DNA from 3 places in the Pectobacterium parmentieri genome. Region 3 is predicted to be linked to each of the others. Evidence: predicted binding sites of a transcription regulator. Region 3 holds the regulator's gene; each other region holds the start of a gene.
The links. The regulator Fur, encoded in region 3, represses iron uptake genes when iron is present. The targets are predictions, from matches to a motif close to ATAATAATGAGAACNACTATCAA.

Region 1 (5,272 bases), 2.1 Mb from region 3:
CTGAGCGATGGTGCCATGCGCTTTGGTGCGGTTTTCACGGTCAATCAGCAAATTACCCGTCAGCCAATAGAGCGGGCCGAAGAACGGGATCCACAGCAGGCTTTTCTTACCCACGGTAACGGTGCGAGGCTGAACCGCGCTGGATACCGTGACCATATCGTAGTTGTTCTGATGATTCGCGATATAGATACAGTTGCCGTAATGCGCCGCGTCTTCCGGTATCCGCATGTCGACTTTCAGGCCAAACACCACGGATAAGCGACCAAAAAGATGACCAAAGGTCGCCACATGGCGGGGATTTCGAGGGCTGAACAGGCAGTAAAACAAGCCGAAAATACAGATCAAAATCGAAAATATAACAACAACAAAAAAACGCAAAATGGATAACATAGCAACCTCATTAACCAACAGCCGCCGCTAGTATAGCGATTTCGCGCTAAAACACACGGTGATTCAATTTGCTGCTGGATAGCAACCAGACATCAAAGAAAGGCGGTATAACACCGCCTTTGCACTCTTTTATATACAGAGGATTTATTCTTCGCTGCTGCCAGTATTAACCTGCTGCGGTGCATCCACCTCAATTCGGTCGATACGCTGTAGCCCACGCAGCAATGTGCCTTTCCGCCCGCGCTCACCCTGATATTTCTGAAGCTCGTTCGGACGCAGCACCAGCTTACGCTTACCGAAATACAGTGTGACGGAAGCCTGTGGTGGTAGCAGATACAGCCAGGTCAGACGGTCTTTACCTTCCGCAAAATCAGCCGAGGAGATGGACACGATCTTATTGCCCTTGCCTTTCGACAACTGTGGCAAATCAGAGACAGGGAACAGCAGCATTCTGCCCGCGGCGGTGATCGCCATTAACAGATTATCATCGCCTTTGATCTCGATCGGCGTCAGCGCTTTCGCATTATCCGGCAACGTAATAATCGCTTTACCTGCGCGGTTACGTGCGACCAGATCGTTGAAGGTACATACGAAGCCATAACCCGCATCCGATGCCATCAGCAACGGCTGATCGTCTGCAGCCATCAGCACCTGTTCAATCGTCGCACCCGGCGGCGGCGTGAGTTTGCCCGTCAGCGGCTCACCCTGACCGCGCGCAGAAGGCAGCGAGATCGGATCCAGCGCGTAGCTGCGGCCGGTGGAGTCAATGAACACCACGGGCTGGTTGCTCTTGCCTTTCGCTACTGCGCGGAAACTATCGCCCGCTTTATAGCTCAGTCCAGTAGGATCGATGTCATGCCCTTTGGCGCTGCGTACCCAGCCCATTTCCGACAGCACAATGGTGACCGGTTCAGACGGCACAAAGTCATGCTCGCTCATCGCTTTTGATTCACCGCGCTCATGCAGCGGCGAACGACGATCGTCACCATAGGCCTGCGCATCTGACTGAATTTCTTTCTTGATCAGATTGCTGAGCTTACGCTCTGACGCCAGCAGCGCTTGCAACTGATCGCGCTCTTTTGCCAAATCATCTTGCTCACCGCGGATTTTCATCTCTTCCAGCTTGGCCAAGTGACGTAATTTCAGCTCCAGGATCGCTTCAGCCTGTGTTTCACTCAGGCTAAATTGGCGCATCAGAACGGGCTTTGGCTCGTCTTCCGTGCGGATGATATGAATCACTTCATCAATGTTCAGAAACGCAATCAGCAAGCCTTCAAGAATATGCAGGCGCTTGAGCACTTTTTCCAGGCGGTAGTTCAGTCGGCGGCACACGGTGTCACGACGGAATACCAGCCACTCGCTCAGGATCTCGACCAGCCCTTTCACGCTGGGGCGACCATCCAGACCGATCATGTTCATGTTAACGCGGTAGCTCTTTTCCAGATCGGTCGTGGCGAACAGATGGTTCATCACCTGATCCATATCGATACGGTTCGAGCGCGGCACCAGCACCAGGCGGGTTGGATTTTCGTGATCGGATTCATCACGCAGGTCTTCCACCATCGGCAGCTTCTTCGCACGCATCTGGCTGGCAATCTGCTCCAGCACTTTGGCACCCGAAACCTGATGTGGCAACGCGGTAATCACCACATCACCGTCTTCTTTCTTCCACACCGCGCGCATCCGCACCGAACCACGACCATTCTGGTAGAGTTTGCGCACTTCATCACGCGGCGTGATGATTTCGGCTTCCGTCGGGAAATCTGGTCCCTGCACATGCTGAAGCAAATCGTCCAACGAGGCTTTCGGGTTTTCCAGCAGCATGACGGCTGCCGCAGCGATTTCACGCACATTGTGCGGCGGAATATCCGTTGCCATACCGACGGCGATCCCGGTGGTGCCGTTCAGCAATATATTCGGCAAGCGCGCAGGCAGCATCTTCGGCTCTTGCATCGTGCCGTCAAAATTCGGGGTGTAATCGACCGTGCCCTGCCCTAATTCTGACAACAGCACTTCCGCGTATTTGGACAACCGCGATTCGGTATAACGCATGGCGGCGAACGATTTCGGATCGTCCGGTGCCCCCCAGTTCCCCTGACCATCCACCAGCGGATAACGGTAAGAGAACGGCTGCGCCATCAGCACCATCGCTTCATAACAGGCGCTGTCGCCGTGCGGGTGGTATTTACCCAGCACGTCACCCACGGTACGGGCAGATTTTTTAAATTTGGCGCTGGCATTCAGCCCCAGCTCGGACATCGCATACACAATGCGACGCTGCACAGGTTTCAGGCCATCGCCAATGAACGGCAATGCCCTATCCATGATGACGTACATGGAATAATTCAGGTATGCATTTTCGGTAAACGTGCGCAGCGCAAGGCTTTCTGCGCCGTCATGAGTCATCTCACTCATTTATCTCACTTTCCTCACATCGCGGCGCGATTGTTACGCTTTCCGACACGCCATAGCGGCGGTATGTTTGGCGGGAATAGTACCTTATCTGATGAGGTGATGTCACAAGGAACAACGTCATTGCCCCACAGGCGATTGTTGGTATGAATCCGACGGTTGCCAGAGAAGGTGGCTAGCGATAGTGGTAAACGCTCGGGTGATCGGCAGTCACCGTTTCACCCCAGACGGAAATCGACGTTTGATCTGGCCGCAACATTGGTTGCCCCTTGCGCCCCAACAGGATGCGCTCAGCGGCAGCGCCGAAAGACGGCCCTTCAAACCAGAACGCCTCATGCACAAAACTCATTCCGTAGCAGGCCCCCGTCGCATCCATAAGCAGAGCACCGTGCGAATGATGTGTCTCACCGATAAGAATCAGCGTCGTGCTTAGAATATCTTGCCACTCCAGCAGCGTTTCATCCCCCTGCAAATCTACACTGCCGCCAAAAACAATATCGCCGCTGGCGCACTCTTCCCCAGTACCGCATTGCCCAACCGTCAGCTCACCGAATGCTTGCAGGATCGCGCAAGCCGGATGGTTCTCAGACACAAACAACGGGGCTGATTGCGCGACGTTATGTGGCCAGCCTGCCGCCTGAAAAAGGGGAAGAACGGACTCAGGTATTTCAATCAACATCGTTAGCCACCTTGCTAACCCACAGACCGTTTCATTAAGAATTATTCATCTTCATTGCCGCAACAAACGATAATGATTAACATATTGATAATAATTATCATTACCACATGATAATTAATGTTATTCGCCGTTTTGCATTTCCCTTGCAGACGTTAGCTACCAGCACGCCATGTTTCCCCAACGCCGCTGGTCAGAACAACCTTATAGCAGAGTATCATTATGTTAATTAACAAAAAGTTAAATAAGATTCTTCTCACCGGCATCTTGACTAGCGTCGCGCTTCACAGCATGGCAGCGGATAGCACCACGGGCAATAGCGCACTCAACGGCAAGAATGAAGACAACGCGGCGGCTAAAACGGAACCGACGGGTGACGTCATGACCGTACACGCCCCTGAAATTGAGAAAAAAGCGGGCTCATCCGTCTCAATCACTGCCAATGATATGCAAAAGAATGGCGGTAACGATTTTGGCACCATTATGCGTTACCAGCCGTTAATCAGCGCCACGGGCTCCAGCGGTGGCAGTAATACAGGGAAAAGTGGCTTCGATCGCGGCGGCTACACGGGCTACAACATTCGCGGAATAGAAAGCAATCGCGTCGCCATTGATACCGACGGCATCGCTCTGCCTAATGCAACAGGGCGCAGTTATGCCAGCAGAGCTGGGTTTAATACGTTTGGCATGGGGCGTGACTATGTCGACCCTTATATTTATGGACGGGTGAATATCGAATCCGGTGCAACCTCAGCGGAAAATGCGATCAATGCGCTAGGCGGAAGTGTTTCGTTCCGTCCCAAATCAGCAGATGATTATTTAAGCGCGAATAAACAGGAGTATGTCGGCTTCCAGAGTGATTATGACTCTGCCAACCATGGTTGGCATAACGGCATCACCGCCGCAGGCGGTGATGCCGAACTGCGCGGCATTGTCGTTCTCAGTCGTCGTGACGGCCAGCAAACGCGTAACAACAGCGACGAGATCGCCGCTTACCCAGCAAACTGGCACTCTAACGCCATTCTGGCATCGGCCATCTGGCAACCGAATGATGAACACCAACTCACCGGTACGTTGGATTACTATCATAAAACCAACCACACCCACTACGATTACTGGGGTAGCCTGCCAAGCGGCAATAATACGATTTATGGCACCGCGCAACAAAGCAGCGAGACTCGCCGCTGGAGCACCAGCCTGAAAGACCGCTGGACGCCCGCCAACAACACACTGGTTGATTTAGTTGATAGCCGCATTTACTTCCAAAACAGCGAATCGCATGACAACACTTGGCTACCTGCAACCACGGGAATGGCTGCCGCCGATAGCCATCGTGTCTATTCTGATTACAATGTAAAAACTTACGGCTTCGATACCCATCTGGTGAAAAGCTGGGATCGTCACGAGTTTAGCTGGGGCCTCAATACCAGCCAAACCAAAACAGAGCGTCCGTTCAGGCAATCGCCTAACCAAACGGGTGCGAATAACATTATGCAGCCAGAAGCCGATAGCGACAGCTACACCATCGGCGGCTTCGTGCAGGATACCGTCTCTTGGGATCTGGCTGGGCACGCCTTCTCGGTCGTCCCTGCCGTGCGCGCCATCCATCAGCGTACCAAAGCGACCAACACAGTTCGCCTGAGCGGTGACGGTAGCGTAATCAGTGGATCCGATGTCAACAGACTGTACGGTAAAGCCAACAGCGATACACAAATTCTGCCTTCACTGAGCTTCCTCTACGATATTACCCCGACGCTGACGACCTATTTGCAGTACCGTCGTGGCGCACAGTTC
Region 2 (5,272 bases), 720 kb from region 3:
CGCGCACGGCAGGCGTTTTTTATCCGGACAATGTTTTGTACCAGTTGTGCCGTGAGGGCACTCTTTTCTCCCCAAAAATTCAAAAAGTAGTCCTGCATATCGTGGATTAGCAGGGCTGCTCGCTCAGGCTCTATCGACCAACTGACTTTATTGTCTGGCAACTGGCTGGCTGAGGGTAAAAGGTAGGTAGCAAGGTTTGGAATACTCATCACATTGTTCTCTCGTATCAGATAACGCAAGTCGTTGTCGCTACAGGGGGTCCATTCATGAGTAACCGTAAGCGGGTGTCAGCCCACTCACGGTTGACGTGATTACCAGTTGTAGCTGACGCTGGCGGTAATGCTGCGGCCACTGCCATAGAAGCAGGCGGAGTTTCCGCTACATGACGATACGTAGTCTTTATCCGTCAGGTTGTTAACATTCAACTGCACCTCCGCGCCTTTCAGACGGGATGAAGCCTCACCCAGATCGTAGCGCACCATCGCGTCATACAAGGTGTAGGACGGCACTTTAAAACTTTCCGAATTGTCGCCGTAGCTAGTACCGATATAGCGGACGCCGGTTCCCACCGTTACCCCTTTCAACGCACCATTAAGGACGCTGTAGCTACCCCAGGCAGATGCGGAATGCAGCGGGATCGCGGCAGGCGTTTTGCCTGCTGGCGTCGAGGTACTGACGCTTTCCGTTGTTTCGGCATTGGTGTAGCTATAGGCCGCCATCAGGCTGATTTCTGGCGTCAGTTGGCTGTGTAGCTCGGTTTCCCAGCCTTTTGAACGGACCTCGCCTATCTGCTCATTAAAGCCCTTTGCATTGTTATAGTTGGTAATATTTTTCTGGGTAATATCAAACAATGATACGGTCAGCAGGGTATTGCTGCCCGGTGACTGGAATTTTACCCCGACTTCTTTTTGTTCACCGGTGGTGGGTTTAAACGGATCGGTTCCCGGTGCGCCAGAACTCAGATTGGGTTCGAATGACGTGCTGTAACTGATATAAGGCGAAATACCGTTGTCGAAGGCGTACAGCAAGCCAGCTCGCCCCGTGAACTTGTTGTCATTCTGTTGATCGCTGGTGTTTTTCGTACGATTCAATGTTCTGACTTCGCTCCAGTCATGGCGGCCAGACAACAGCAAATTCCAGTTATTCCACTCTAACTGATCCTGCAAATAGATGCCGACTTGATCGACCTTCTTCCGTGTGCTGGTGATTAAAGACAATTCACTATCAGACACGAGGTAAGAGCCATCGTAGTTAGGTTTTGCCCAGTCAAAGCTGTACGCGTCTCCCTTCTCCCCTCCGCGTCGCCAGTAGTTGTAGTCCGTGTTTTGCCATTTGTAATCGAGTCCAATAATGGTTTTGTGTTCAACATCACCGGTAGCGAAATCCGCTTTGAGCTGGTTATCGATCCCCAGTTCATCCACATTCGTCTCTTCACGCTGCTGGCGACGCAGCAGGGTGGTATCTGTAGCACTGCCGCCGGTGGTGTAAACCAAATACTTATATTTTTCTTTCAACTGTGAGTAGCGAAAGTTTTGCTGGAAAGAGAACACGTCATTGAATGAGTGATCGAAAATATAGCCAATGGCAATTTGTTCGTTTTTCGACTGGTGATAGTTTGGATTGCTCAGGTTGAGATCGTGAGGGATGTAGCCAGCGCTGGTGGCCAGGACGGTGCCATAAGCGGGCAGGAAGTTACGGAACCCATTTTCCGGATTGTTTTGGTAGCTGGTCAGCAAGGTAAAACTGGTGTCAGGGTTGGGTAGCCAGGTGAGCGCGGGGGCCACCGCGATGCGTTTTTGTTTGGAATCTTTGACAAACTCGTTTTTGGTGCTGGCAATCCCGTTGAACCGGTACAGCAGTGATTGATCGTCACTGAGTGCGCCGCCGAAATCAAAGGCAGCTTCACCGAAGTGCTGGTTACCTGTGCTGAATTTTACTTTGCGGATGTCCTGCGCCGTAGGCCGCTTACTGGTCATGCTGACTAATCCTCCTGGATTAACCTGACCGTACAGCACCGATGCTGGCCCGTGCACCAACTCCACTCGCTCCAACAACCACGGATCGAGTCTGCCATTTTGTCCGCTGAGTCCGTCCAGGAATTTCGGCGCAAAGCGAAAGCCACGTACTACTACTTCGTCGTTGCGGTTGGACGAACCACGGTAGTTGGTAAAGGCCCCGCTTGAGTAGCTCAGTGCATCGGATACCGTTTGCGCCGCTTGCGCATCCATTTGGTCACGTGTGACGACCGAGATGGTTTGTGGTGTTTTGATCAGTGCCGCGCTGGTTTTGGTTCCTGCGGCACTTTGTTTCGCCACGATGCCCTTCAGCGGCGAGGTAACGCTCTCTCCAGTCGCGGCGCTGACGACGATCGTATCTTCCTCAACGTTGCCGGCAGCATAGACGAGCGGCGAGGTGAGTAACAGTGAGGCCAACGTCAGATGACATGTCGGTGGTATCAATGACATTGTCTGTGGTTTTTTGGTTAAATTTGATAATGATTCTTTGTGTGTTCGACTCATGTTCCATCCCTTAAAAGAAAGCTCTTTATGCGTAGAAAAAAATATTTTTAACGTTATTCGCTTTGGTTAGGTGCGTGACTTAGTCGACAATCTCTCCACAGCAAGAGATCGGTGGTGTGTTCATTACCAAAAAAATGTACGGGTTTTTTGATAAAAAACAGATTTAAAAATAAAAAAGTCACTAATAACAATGCATTGTTTTTATTGCCGATTTAATGAGCAAGTCTGTGTATGAAAAAATCCCGTGTGACCTGCCAAAAAAAACGTCTGCCAACTGTGACACAAAGCGCGATTCATTTTTATGTTATTGCAAATAGAAATAATTCTCAATATGATTTGCGTTGCTTGTTTTGGACAAAAATAGCGCTAAATAATTAAATTAATTAATTGGTTGCGAGGTTGTGACAAGGTTGTAAAAAATGCATATATGGTGATGCGAGAGGTCTTGATGCAGGAAAAACACATAATTCACAGGGCTGCTGTGCTGCTGGCTTCTCCCTTCGTTGGAGAGGCGGAGTGGTGGCATGATTTAGCCCGTATAGGTACCCCCGTTGTAGAGCCGTGTGGTGAGAAGCGAGTGCAGATCACTTTTTTCTGGCGCGATCCTGAAGGGACCGAACAACACTCTACGATTCAGCGCGTTTATATCGACATCAACGGCGTGACAGATCATCACAGCGCTATGCCGCAAAGCCTACAGCGTTTGGCTGGAACGGATGTCTGGCATTGGTCAACGGATATCGAAAGCGACTGGCGCGGCAGCTATAGCCTGTTGCCAATCCGTAGGGAGCAGTTGCCGCCCGTTTTTGCCGATGAGTGTGAGCAGCGTGAATGGTGGTGTTCGCTGTTTCCGCATGCTATCGCCGATCCGTTAAATCTGGTTAAACCCTTTATTACGCACTGGGGGGAATCGCTCTCGGCGGCGCATATGCCAGACGCACCGCCGCAAGCGGCTTGGCACGCGCTGGATGTCGGTCAGGTGTGGGAAGCGGATCCATCCCGGCTGCACGTGTTTTCCTGGCAAAGCACCTTACTCGGCAATGTTCGCCGCATTTGGCTCTATACCACAGGAGAAGGGGTAACGCCGTCGCAGCGTCCTCTGTCGATCATTCTGGACGGGCAAAAATGGGCAGAAGAGATGCCGCTGTTTCAGGCGCTGGATGAGGAAACGCGCCGTGCATCGCTGCCTCCGGCTGTCTGGCTGTTTATTGATGTCATTGATATGTCATACCGCGAACAGGAATTGACGTGCAATAAAGCCTTCTGGCTGGCGGTACAAGAAGAGCTATTACCGTTAGCTAAACAGTATGCCTCTTTCAGCGACGAGCCCGATCGCACGGTTGTTTCTGGGCAGAGTTACGGTGGGCTGTCAGCCTTGTTCGCTGGCATATTTTGGCCGCAACGGTTTGGTCGGGTACTGACGCAGTCCGGTTCGTTTTGGTGGCCGAATGTGGAATGGGTGACCCACTTTTCGGAAAACCTAGAACAAGACGAGGGCTGGTTGATCACACAGGCGCGTCAGCCTCGTTCGGCGGTTCCTCCTTTGGTTATTTTTCAGGACGTGGGAACGCGTGAAACGGATATGGCATTCGTCAATCGGCAGATGAATCAGGCGTTGTGCCACGCCGGACACCAGATCCATTACCGAGAGTATGCGGGCGGCCACGACACCCTGTGCTGGCGTGGCGGATTGATTGATGGGTTTCGCTGGTTACTGAGTGATGCCAACGCAGTAAATAAACATACACAAACGGAACAAGGTGAGGACGATGAGCCAGGAACAGCAAAATCCCTTTGATAATGACAGTCTGACATTTTACGTACTCATGAATACGCAACGTCAATACAGCCTCTGGCCTGCGTTTGCCGACGTTCCTGCGGGATGGCATCAGGTTATTGGCCCAGACACGCGAACGGCCTGCATGACTTATATCGAAACTCACTGGGTGGACATGCGGCCTGCCAGCCTGCAATAGCTTGATGGAATTAAACGCCTTCAGCGTCAGTAAATCGGTTTTGGGATTCTTTCTGTTTGTCGTGTAAGGAAAACAACGTGTCTGAAACACAGTTATTGTCGGAAGAAGAGATGACGTATCAAGAACTGCCTTTGGTAGCAGCACAGCCGGGTATCTGGATAGCGGATCAAATCGCCAGCCAACATAATGCCTATACGGTGGCTCATGTCATTGAGTTATCGGGAGACATCGTCCCACGCCTGCTGGATGCGGCTATCCGGCAAGGGCTGTCCGAGGCCGATACGCTGCATGCCCATTTTGGACTCAATGAAACGGGCGAACCTGTGCAACAGATTCCGCGCCGCATCGACAGTCAGCACGTACACGCGCCGGAGTGGCTCGACTTTAGCAAACAGAAAGACGGCGATAACGCGGCGTGGACATTATTTCGCGACGATGTGGCTGCCGATTTGCCAGCAGATGGCGGAGCGCCGCTATACCGCCAGGTGGTAGTACAGGTTGCCGCGCAACCGGCACGTTGGCTGTGGTATCAACGTTATCACCATATTCTGCTGGACGGCTTTAGTTTTCACCGCTTGAATCAGAGGATCGTGGATATTTACAACGCGCATCTCTCGGGGGGAACGCTTCAGGCCGCGCCATTTACTCCATTCGCGGAGGTGGTGCAGGAATATCAGTCCTGGCAGACGTCAGTGTCATGCCAGCGAGCGGCAGCCTTCTGGCAAGAACATGCCCGTGATCTGCCGGCTCCGGTATCGCTGGCAAGTGACGTGTGTG
Region 3 (5,272 bases):
ATCTGTTAACGCCGGGACGTGAGCTGGCGGTAAGCGGTAGTGAGGCAGATGGCTATGACGTGATTAAAGCGTCTGTGGGCAAGAAGTCAAACGATACGGCGGCGTTGGCACAGGGATATTTACAGGCACTTGGCGGTAAAGCCAACCTGGTTGGCATCGATGCCTGTATCACACGTTTGCGTTTGAACGTGGTTGATTCCTCTCTGGTTGATGATGCACAGGCGAAACGTCTTGGCGCTGCGGGTGTTATTCGCCTGAATAAACAAAGCGTACAGATTGTTGTGGGCACGCAGGCTGAGTCGATCGCAACGGCGCTGAAAGCGGAGTATGACAAGGCGTAATATAATGACGATGCTTGTGTAACGCCGTGTTATATCGATGAAACTGAGGGGGTGAGATAGCAATCTCGCCCCTTTTTTTCGTTATGAATAATTAACGGTTGTTTCCCAGCGTAGCTTGTTGGATCATTGTCGGTTATACGTCGTTTTAGCATTGAGGAATGAAGAATGAGTGAGGCTGAAGCCCGCCCGACTAACTTTATCCGTCAGATTATTGATGAAGATCTGGCGTCTGGTAAGCATGACCGTATTCAGACACGTTTTCCGCCAGAGCCGAATGGTTATCTGCATATTGGGCATGCCAAATCTATTTGCCTGAATTTTGGTATCGCGCGTGACTATCAAGGGCAATGCAACCTGCGTTTTGACGACACCAATCCGGTAAAAGAAGATATCGAATACGTTGAGTCGATCAAACGTGACGTCGAGTGGCTGGGTTTTTCATGGAGCGGTAACGTTCGTTATTCTTCTGATTATTTTGATCAACTGCACGCTTATGCGGTTGAGCTGATCGGTAAAGGGCTGGCTTACGTTGATGAGCTGACCGCCGATCAGATTCGCGAATACCGTGGTACGTTGACGGCACCGGGCAAAAACAGCCCTTATCGTGACCGTACCGTGCAGGAAAACCTGGCGCTATTTGAAAAAATGCGTAACGGCGGGTTTGCTGAAGGTACTGCTTGTCTGCGTGCAAAAATCGATATGGCATCATCCTTTATCGTGATGCGCGATCCGGTGCTGTATCGCATTAAGTTCTCCGATCACCACCAGACGGGCAATAAGTGGTGCATCTACCCGATGTATGACTTCACCCACTGCATTTCCGATGCGCTGGAAGGGATCACGCATTCTCTATGTACGTTGGAATTCCAGGATAATCGTCGTCTGTACGACTGGGTGCTGGATAACATCACGATTCCTTGCCATCCACGCCAGTACGAATTCTCCCGCCTCAATCTCGAATACGCGATTATGTCCAAGCGTAAGCTGAACCAACTGGTTGTGGAAAATGTGGTTGAAGGATGGGATGACCCGCGTATGCCGACTATCTCAGGCCTGCGTCGTCGTGGCTATAGTGCGGCTTCCGTCCGTGAATTTTGTGTGCGCATCGGCGTAACGAAGCAGGACAATAACGTGGAAATGGCCGCGCTTGAATCCTGCATCCGTGACGATCTGAATGAGAATGCTCCGCGTGCGATGGCAGTGTTAGATCCAGTCAAAGTCGTGATCGAGAACCTGCCCGCTGAGCACGAAGAGTTTGTTGCGATGCCGAACCATCCTAATAAGCCGGAAATGGGCTCGCGTCAGGTGGCATTCAGCCGTGAAGTTTACATCGATCGCGCTGACTTCCGTGAAGAAGCTAACAAACAGTACAAACGTCTGGTGTTGGGTAAAGAAGTTCGTTTGCGTAATGCCTATGTGATCAAAGCTGATCGCATTGAAAAAGACGAGCAGGGCACCATCTCCACGATCTATTGTAGTTATGATGCGGAAACGCTGAGCAAAGATCCGGCTGACGGCCGTAAAGTGAAGGGGGTTATCCACTGGGTCTCCGCGGCGCATGGCGTGCCAGCAGAATTCCGTTTGTACGATCGTTTATTCAGTGTGGCAAATCCTGGCGCGGCGGATGACTTCCTGTCGACGATTAACCCAGACTCACTGAAAGTTACGCGAGGCTTTGTCGAAGCGAGTTTGGCGCAGGCGGAAATAGAGAAAGCGTATCAGTTTGAGCGCGAAGGCTATTTCTGTGCCGATCGCGTTTACTCCAGTACAGACCATCTGGTGTTTAACCGAACGGTCGGGCTGCGCGATACCTGGGTAGGTTAAGGGCATGAGTTAGAAAATAAAACCGCCTCGGCGGTTTTATTTTTTTATGTGGTCGATTTATCGTGTGGACTCATGCAGGGTTTCGTCTTCTCGACAATCCCCTTCACTGCAATGCCCATAGAGATACAAACTGTGGTTGGTCAATTTAATGCCGTGTCTTTCTGCGATCTCACGCTGACGTGCTTCGATAGATTCATCGCGGAATTCAATGACTTTGCCACAGTCGAGGCAAATTAAGTGATCGTGATGATGCTGCTGCGTCAATTCAAAGACGGATTTACCACCTTCGAAGTTATGACGGGTTACGATACCTGCATCATCAAACTGGTTGAGTACGCGATAGACGGTAGCAAGACCAATCTCTTCGCCCATATCAATCAGTCTCTTGTATAAATCTTCCGCACTGACGTGATGACAGACAGGATCCTGTAACACTTCCAGTATTTTCAGTCTTGGAAGAGTGACTTTCAAGCCGGCCTTCTTCAATGCGGTATTGTTGTCAGTCATGCGGGTTTAGTCCTGTAGCTTACTTATCAATGGAGGCTGCCTAGCCTATGACATCGGTCGGCTCAAAAAATGCAAACGCGTCTCAATTATAGAACCGCGCATACAAAATGAAAACAAGGGAATGTTAACAATATTGTCCCCACTCACACTACTGATATATAACGCAATCCGTTGTTGATGAATGAGGAAAAGGTAAAGCGCGTATAAAACCGATGGGATTATTGTACAGGTTTACTGATAGAAGTTAAAAAAATGTATCAATTATTATGAAAGGTTTTACCTATCGATACTATTTTGGCTCTGATAGGGATTATCAGAGCCAAAATGGCTTAACCAACCAGCTCTTTCAGATTCAGTTCATCGCCGATCTGTTTCACCCACGTCGTCACGCGCTCGCTGGTCAATTCAGGCTGGCGGTCTTCATCGATAGCCAAACCAATGAAGTGATTATCGTCGGCAAGTCCTTTAGACGCTTCAAAATAATAGCCTTCTGTTGGCCAGTGGCCGACAATCGTCGCGCCGCGAGGCTCAATGATGTCGCGAATAGTTCCCATGGCATCACAGAAGTATTCTGCATAGTCTTCCTGATCGCCACAGCCAAACAGAGCAACCAATTTTCCGGTGAAATCAACCTCTTCCAACGAAGGGAAGAAGTCATCCCAATCGCACTGAGCTTCACCGTAATACCAGGTTGGAATACCTAACAGCAGAATATCGAAACCTTCCAGGTCTTCTTTGCTGCTTTTGGCGATGTCATGAACATCAGCAACGCTGGTGCCTAACTGTTGTTGGATCGTTTTGGCGATGTTTTCCGTGTTGCCGGTATCACTGCCAAAGAATATTCCGATGAGTGCCATGAATTGAATAACCCCTTGATTCCTAATGGTATGGTGTAATGTTTCACCCACTTATCTGCTAATAATAACAGACACTCACATTAGGAGAAACTCGTATCGGTATAGAGGCGTAAATCAAGAGCATGCAAAATGCGGAGGGCGATAAAAGGAGCGAAGTGCATCTCTTCTGGCGCTAAATTATCCATGTCAATAGTATGGTTATATTGCCTTCCGAGATTAGACATGCATAGCCCAGTACCAGAAGGTTATTTATTTGCAACGACGTTTCATTTTTTATGAATGATGTTTTTATTTTGCATTTCCTTTCAGTTGTAATTAAAAGCAGACTTCTTTTTTTAAGAAATAAAAGTCACGGAACGGTACATCTCTATTTAGGGAGAATTAAAATACATACAAAAGATAATGTTTTTATTGAATTGAAGATTTGTAACATTTTTCGGGAATATTCCTAATCAAAGAAGATAAGAATTATAATCATTTGTAGCTGAAACGATGCAACCTTGAAGAGAAAGTCTTTAGCTTTTGATATTAAAGAATAAAATGAAAATGATGTTTAAATTGCTTTTCCGTCTGGCTGTGTATCCACGCCAACGCACAAGGGACGTAGGGTGGCAGTCGCTTTGCTTTCAACCCTCTGATTAAAAAACGTATATTTATAAAAATAGGCGAATTTATTCTCGGTGTGAAAAATTATATTAATAAATATAGCAAGAGTGCTAAATATTCTCTGTATTTAGCCGATGAACTAGCGTGGTTTTTGAGTTTTCGACTCGGTGAAATGTGAACGCTAGGGAGAAGTGGTCTGTTTTATTGTGTGAATTTTCTGATTCATATTGGTTGATTAGCGATAAAAATCTTTTTAACCATTTTCCTGATTTGGAGTGAGCTATGAGACTTATTAAAAATATTGCCATCAGAACCGCTATGCTATGGGTGCTGGGCATTTTTTGTGTTCTTTGGGGGGGGGTATCGATATATACCCTGTTCTCTTTTAAAGAGATGACTACAACCTCAAAAACCAGCACCTTGCTGGTTCAGAACATGAATTTCATCAACCAGGGCAACGATCAATACTTCCGTATGGTAACCCGTCTGGCGCGTGCCGTAGATGCGCGTCGCAGTGGTGATAATGCTACCGCTGATAAAGAGCAGGCCTCTGCTCTCGTCGCGCTGGATAAACTGAAGTCTGATTTGGTGGCGTTTAATGCCATCGATCATGCGGGTCTGGATAATGCTCTGGTGCAGGCTGTCAGTCGTGACTGGAATAGTCTGGTTGTTCAAGGTGTTGAACCGCTTTATCAAAAGGCTGTTGCCAACGCGCTGGACGATTACCAAAATCAGGCCAAGAATATTGTGCCGCCATTGAGCCGTCAGTTTGGCGCGTCCCTATCCGCATTCAGTAGCGCCAGCGCAGAGAAATTCGCTGCAGCGGGGGTTCGCTTTGAACAAATCACCACGGTTGGACAGAACATTTTGCTGAGCGGGCTGTTTATCGGTCTTATCATGCTGTTCCTGACCGACCGTTATTTGGTGGTGTGCTTGGTTCGCCCGCTGAATGACCTGCGCTATCACTTTGGCGTGATTGCTTCTGGTCACTTGGGCAAGCCGATTCTGGACTTTGGTAATAACTGCGTTGGCCGCCTATTTCCATTGCTGCGTGAAATGCAGGGGAGTTTGGCTAGCACCGTTAGCACCATCAGAAACAGCACGGACTCCATCTATCAGGGGGCTTCTGAGATTGCT

Region 1: A8F97_RS16705 (TonB-dependent receptor domain-containing protein) is a predicted target of Fur. The motif match lies at 3,566-3,588, and genes of this name have one in related genera.
Region 2: fes (enterochelin esterase) is a predicted target of Fur. The motif match lies at 2,833-2,855, and genes of this name have one in related genera.

What each region holds. Positions count from the first base shown of each region.
Region 1 is NZ_CP015749.1:3,680,985-3,686,256, forward strand. Features, by position in the region: gene A8F97_RS16690 (1-acylglycerol-3-phosphate O-acyltransferase) at 1-390, opposite strand, end outside; gene parC (DNA topoisomerase IV subunit A) at 535-2,805, opposite strand; gene A8F97_RS16700 (SUKH-3 domain-containing protein) at 2,978-3,481, opposite strand; gene A8F97_RS16705 (TonB-dependent receptor domain-containing protein) at 3,701-5,272, shown strand, end outside.
Region 2 is NZ_CP015749.1:5,023,755-5,029,026, forward strand. Features, by position in the region: gene A8F97_RS22820 (isochorismatase family protein) at 1-209, opposite strand, end outside; gene A8F97_RS22825 (TonB-dependent siderophore receptor) at 312-2,519, opposite strand; gene fes (enterochelin esterase) at 2,968-4,317, shown strand; gene A8F97_RS22835 (MbtH family protein) at 4,289-4,495, shown strand; gene A8F97_RS00005 (amino acid adenylation domain-containing protein) at 4,573-5,272, shown strand, end outside.
Region 3 is NZ_CP015749.1:709,210-714,481, forward strand. Features, by position in the region: gene nagE (N-acetylglucosamine-specific PTS transporter subunit IIBC) at 1-341, shown strand, start outside; gene glnS (glutamine--tRNA ligase) at 507-2,165, shown strand; gene fur (ferric iron uptake transcriptional regulator) at 2,223-2,672, opposite strand; gene fldA (flavodoxin FldA) at 3,002-3,529, opposite strand; gene A8F97_RS03065 (methyl-accepting chemotaxis protein) at 4,418-5,272, shown strand, end outside.